2 regions of the Erwinia sp. 1181_3 genome follow, and region 2 is predicted to be linked to the other one. Evidence: predicted binding sites of a transcription regulator. Region 2 holds the regulator's gene; the other holds the start of a gene.
What was found. Region 2 encodes LexA, which represses DNA repair genes until DNA is damaged. Its sites were predicted from a motif close to TNCTGTATGTACATACAGNA; they were not measured.
Positions count from the first base shown of each region.

Region 1: a site for LexA is predicted at 1,095-1,114, ahead of mutH (DNA mismatch repair endonuclease MutH). Genes of this name have one in related genera too.

Region 1 covers NZ_VTDE01000007.1:59,491-62,652, reverse strand. The annotation lists gene ptsP (phosphoenolpyruvate--protein phosphotransferase) at 1-122, opposite strand, end outside; gene rppH (RNA pyrophosphohydrolase) at 135-662, opposite strand; gene mutH (DNA mismatch repair endonuclease MutH) at 1,348-2,034, shown strand; gene FY046_RS16960 (TerC family protein) at 2,134-2,844, shown strand; gene FY046_RS16955 (YgdI/YgdR family lipoprotein) at 3,021-3,162, shown strand, end outside.
Region 2 covers NZ_VTDE01000009.1:135,186-138,347, forward strand. The annotation lists gene dinF (MATE family efflux transporter DinF) at 89-1,411, opposite strand; gene lexA (transcriptional repressor LexA) at 1,494-2,102, opposite strand; gene FY046_RS19025 (diacylglycerol kinase) at 2,209-2,577, opposite strand; gene plsB (glycerol-3-phosphate 1-O-acyltransferase PlsB) at 2,705-3,162, shown strand, end outside.

The DNA.
Region 1 (3,162 bases), on a different contig from region 2:
TAGACCGAACAGACTTCGGTTTGCATCGCCACACAGATTTCGTTAACCAGAATATCCAGCGCCTCGGTAAGCCGGGGCGCTGCCGCCACTTTCTCAACTATTTCGCGTAGCTGTGTGAGCATAATCTACGTGGCTTAACCTCTCTTCCGTCGAAAACCTGGCGCATTTCGCTGTACGGTATTCTCCTGCAGGGGCATAACCACACTGGCAAACTCTTTCATCACGCGGCGGTAAACATCGCGTTTAAAAGAGACCACCTGGCGTACCGGATACCAAAAGCTCACCCAACGCCAGCCGTCGAACTCTGGCGTGCTGCTGGTTTGCATATTGATATCCGCGTCATTGCACATCAACTGCAGAAGATACCACTTCTGTTTTTGGCCGATACAAACCGGCTTTGTGTCCCAACGCACCAAACGTTTTGGCAACTTATATCGTAACCAGTTACGGGTGGATGCAAGGATGCGGACATCCTTGCGGTTCAAACCGACTTCCTCGAAAAGTTCGCGGTACATCGCCTGCTCCGCCGTCTCCCCTGCGTTAATACCGCCCTGGGGAAACTGCCAGGAGTGCTGACCAAAACGTCTGGCCCACAACACCTGTCCCTGCCTGTTACAAATTACGATACCAACATTCGGGCGGTAGCCATCATCATCGATCACCGGACTACCTCAAACTAAAACTGGATGTTCTGATTGTTTCATACTCCTTACAGACGGTAAACCACTGCTTTTAGGGGATGTGACTGCATCCGGCTGGGATAACTTGCCCTTTTTTGCAAAGTTATAAACAGATACCCGGATAAAAATGCGATCTTATTCACGTTTTCTGTGGATAGCTTTGTGCAGAACTCTGTTAACAGGTGGGGAAAACTTTTTGACTGGCACAGAGCGACTTTTTTAAAACTAAGAATAACCCCCTATTAATCATCATCTTTTGCCGTTAACCACAGGCTTTCAACCGCTTGTCATTTGGCTGTCATCATCCGATGATCGCCAACTGGTGAAAGATCGAACGCCTTGCACGTTATCCACAGAATATGCCGATTAGTTAGGCATGAAAAAGGTAAAATAGTGGAAAAGAGCCAACGTCGAGGCTGTAAATGGAAACAGTATTATTATAAAAAGTGAGTTATCCCACTTTTCTGTGGATAACTACCCCGGTGATCCTGTTCATTGTCGGTGGCAAGCCGGGTAAAACTGTAGAGAGAGGCTTTTTTTTACGTGCCTGATGCAATAAAAAAACATGATTTATCATGCTATTATTGGTGTTTTCCCCAGACCTGTCCGGGATATTTTCTCTGTGGGCAAATGACGGCTATTTTTTGAACAGATTACGGACGTGATGATGACTGGTGATCTCTACCTCGTTTCTCCGCCAGAAAATGAAGACGAACTGATGGCGCGCGCCGCCGCACTGGCCGGTTATACGCTGGGCGAACTGGCAGCGCGCATCCACCTGCCCATCCCACGCGATTTAAAACGCGACAAAGGCTGGGTTGGCCTGTTGCTGGAACGCTACCTCGGCGCCAGCGCCGGCAGTAAGCCAGAGCAGGATTTTGCCGGGATTGGCATTGAGCTGAAAACGATTCCGGTTGATGCCAGCGGCCGCCCGCTGGAAACCACGTTTGTCTGCGTGGCACCGCTGACCGGCAACAGCGGTGTCACCTGGCATAACAGCCACGTACGCCATAAGCTAACGCGAGTACTCTGGGTGCCCGTGGAGGGTGACCGCGCTATTCCACTGGAACAGCGCCATGTGGGCGCGCCCTTATTATGGAGCCCGGATGCCACAGAGGAGTTGCAGTTGCAGCGCGACTGGGAAGAACTGATGGATATGATCGTGCTGGGCCAGGTTGAGCAGATTACCGCACGTCACGGGGAGTTCCTGCAAATCCGGCCGAAAGCGGCGAACAGTAAAGCGCTGACAGAGGGAATTGGCCGTGACGGGCAGCCGATCATGACGCTGCCACGGGGTTTTTACCTGAAGAAAACCTTTACCGGCCCGCTGCTGGCCCGGCATTTTCTGCTATAAAAAACCCCTGTAAAGATTTTCCCGCTGCTGTAAACCTTAGGTATAATCGTCGTTTAGCTTTCGTTTAACTTTTATTAGAATTTAGGATGCAACATTACCATGTTTGACTGGATTGCCGATCCCAATGCCTGGTTAGCGCTCGGTACGCTAACGATCCTCGAAATTGTCCTCGGGATTGATAATATTATTTTCCTCTCGCTGGTGGTGGCAAAACTGCCTAAGCATCAACAGAATACCGCCCGCCGTATCGGTCTGGCTGGCGCCATGTTGATGCGTCTTGGCCTGCTGGCCTCGATTGCATGGGTTATCCGCCTGACGGACCCGCTGTTTACGCTGATGGATCATGCATTCTCAGCGCGCGATCTGATTCTGCTGTTTGGTGGATTATTCCTGCTGTGGAAGTCGAGCATGGAAATTCATGAAACCATTGAAGGCGGCGGCGGTGAGCACAACACCAATGTGCATTCATTTATCGGCGCTATCGTGCAGATCATGCTGCTGGATATTATCTTCAGCCTTGATTCCGTCATTACTGCCGTGGGCCTCTCCGACCATCTGGTTATTATGATGGCTGCCGTGGTGATCGCGGTACTGGTGATGATGTTTGCCGCGCGTGCTATCGGTGATTTTGTTGACAGACATCCGTCGGTGAAAATGCTGGCGCTGGCGTTCCTGATCCTCGTGGGTTTCACGCTGATGCTGGAAAGCTTCAATATTCACATTCCTAAAGGCTACATCTATTTCGCCATGTTCTTCTCTATGGCGGTGGAATGCCTCAATCTGGCACGCAATAAAAAACGTCCGCTGTAACATCACCTCCTTACCCGGCCTGTCGGGCTGGGTAAGGAAATAGTGGTGATGCAATGTCAATGGTGTGTTGTGCGCACGATCCATTTTCAGACTCATACTATTATCGCTACAGGGAAAATAGTTTATTACTACACTTATGCTGAAGTGTTGAGTAATGAAGAGTAAGGGAGACAACGATGAAGTGGATTTTTAGCGCAGCGGTGCTGGGCATGGCAGTATTAGCGAGTGGTTGCAGCAGTAATTATGTGATGGCAACCAAAGACGGCAAGATGATTATGACCGACGGTAAGCCGCAGATTGATAAAGATACTGGTCTGG
Region 2 (3,162 bases):
TTAACCCGCTGGCAAAAGCGGTAGAAATCACTAAAAACACCTAGAATTCAGTGAACTAGCGAAGCGGCGCGTTACGTAACCAAATGTGTCACTGCGCGAACCAGGTTCCCTTACGCCAGTGACGACGCCAGATGACCCACAGGGAGACACCGCGCAGCAGCAGGAACAACGTGACTGCCAGCCACAGACCATGGTTACCCAGCCACGGCACGCTAAACAGCGCCAAACCAAAGCCCAGTGCTGCGACGGCCATACTGTTGCGCATCTCACTGGCGCGGGTGGCACCGATAAACATCCCATCCAGCAAATAACAGCCCACACCCGCTAATGGCATCAGCACCTGCCACCATAAATACCGATCGGCAAGCTGGCGAAGCGGTTCCAGAGACGTCAGCAGCGCGATAATTTGCTCACCAAACAGGGCATAAAATAGAGAAAACCCTGCTGCAACTAGTAACGACTGCCGACAGGCAGCATGCCAGACGCTGAGTAACTGCTTACTGTCGCGCGCGCCATAGGCTTCTCCAGAACAGGCCTCAACCGCATAGGCGAAGCCATCCAGTGCATAGGCGGTAAAGGTGAGGAACATCAGCAATACCGCGTTGACCGCCACCACATCATTCCCCATACGGGCACCAAAGATAGTCAGCGACGCAAAGCAGATTTGCAACAACAGAGAACGCAGCATGATGTCGCGATTTAAGCGCAGCAGGCGCCCCACATCACCGCGCCAGGCACTCAGCATCAACCTTACTGACAGACCACGCAGTTTCATCACCCGCCATACCAGCAGCAGACCAACAATAAAACTGACATATTCAGCTATTGCGGTAGCCGCTGCCGCGCCCTGTACACCCCACTTCAGGCCAATAACAAACCACAGATCCAGCAGGATATTGACCAGATTACCCACCACCAGCAGGATCACAGGGGCACGCGCATACTGCACCCCAAGGAGCCAGCCAAGCAGCACGAGATTGGCCAACGTTGCGGGAGCACTGAGCCAGCGCACCTGCATAAACAGTGCCGCCTGGTGCAGAACGTCTTCGCTGCCACCGGTCAGGCCCAGAGCAAAGTGAGTGATGGGTGTTCTTAGCAGGATAAACAGCAGGCCGGCCAGCAAAGCGAGCAGCAGCGGCTGCATCAATGCACGTGCCAGTGCGGATTTATCACTGGCTCCAAATGCCTGGGCAGTCAGCCCGGTGGTGCTCATGCGTAGAAACAGTAGCAGCATAAACAGGAAGCTGGTTACGGTTGTGCCGATCGCCACCCCACCAAGATACGTCGGGCTATCAAGATGGCCGATCACGGCGGTATCGACCAGACCAAGCAGTGGCACGGTAATATTAGAAAGGATCATCGGCAGCGCCAGCCGCCAGAGGCTTTTATCCGCAGAGGTGAGCAGTTTCATCAGAACCCATCAGAGCTAAAGCGATTACAGATGATAATACGCGCCACAGAAGCAGCGCGCAGGATTTAGCGGGGAGTAACGATTACAGCCAGTTGCCGTTGCGAATAACGCCGACAGCAAGACCTTCAATAGTCAGCGTTTGCTGACGCAGGTCGACAATGATAGGTTTGAAGTCCGGGTTTTCTGGTAAAAGTTGCACCGTATTACCCTGCCTTTTCAGGCGTTTCACTGTCACTTCGTCATCAATGCGCGCAACCACAACCTGCCCATTACGCACATCTTCCGTTTTATGTACCGCTAACAGATCGCCGTCCATAATACCGATGTCTTTCATCGACATCCCACTGACGCGCAACAGAAAATCAGCGCCAGGCTTGAACAGGTCAGGGTCAACTTTGTAGTGCCCTTCAATGTGCTGCTCTGCCAACAGTGGCTCACCGGCGGCAACCCGGCCAATCAGTGGAAGACCGTCTTCTTCTTCCATCATCAGGCGAATACCGCGGGAAGCACCAGAAACGATCTCAATCACGCCTTTACGGGCTAAGGCCTTCAGGTGTTCTTCAGCCGCATTCGGGGAACGGAAACCAAGTTGCGCAGCGATCTCTGCGCGCGTCGGCGGCATACCAGTTTGATTAATGTGGTCGCGAATCAGGTCATAAACCTGCTGCTGCCTCGCCGTTAGTGCTTTCATTCCGCCCCCTGGTTGTTTATACAGTCGACTGTGAGTATATACAGGTATTTAGACATTGAAAACCTAAAGTTGGGCGAAATGCAGTTTGTGGCGATTTTTGGAAAACTCATCGCAAATGTGGCACTAACAGCATGATCCAAACAAAAATTGCCAGCAAGATAGTCAACAGCACGGCCGCAGAACCCATATCTTTGGCCCGGCCTGCAAGGGGGTGTATTTCACTGCCGATACGGTCGACGACCGCTTCGATGGCACTGTTGAGTATTTCGACAATGATGACCAGCATGACCGAGCCAATCAGCAGCACACGGGTAATGGCATCTACGTCCAGCCAGCAGGCAATGATAATCGCAATGATCGCCGCGACGGCTTCCTGACGAAAAGCGGCTTCATGCTGCCACGCGCTGCGGATGCCTTTCCACGAATACCCGGCTGCTTTTATGATTCGCGTCAGTCCGGTGACATTATTTGCCATAATCAGGGAACCCTTTGAGAAGTTTAACGTCAATGAGTGGAACTACAGGTTTTTTAACACCACAGATTCTGTTGGCGCTTTCTGGTATGCTTGCGGCGCTTTGCTAACAAGAGGCTTCATGTTGTCTATGTCAGGTTGGCGTAAATTATATTATAACTTATTGAATCTTCCAGTAAAACTACTGGTAAAAAGTAAAGCAATTCCGGCTGAGCCGGTTGCCGAACTCGGGCTTGATACGTCGCGCCCTATTATGTATGTGCTGCCTTATGATTCAAAGGCCGATCTCCTTGCACTGCGTGAGCAGTGTCGCAAACAAGACCTGCCCGATCCTCTGGAACCTCTGGAGATCGACGGTACGGTATTGCCACGCCATGTGTTTATTCATGATGGCCCGCGCTTGTTCCCGTACTTTGTTCCGAATCTTGAGTCGGTCAAGCTGTTCCACGATTATCTCGATCTGCACCGCAATCATCCCGATCTGGATGTGCAAATGGTGCCGGTATCAGTGATGTTTGGTCGTGCGCCGGGCCGTGAGGTACAGGGTGACGAACAGCCGCATCTGCGCATGTTGAATGGTATCCAGAA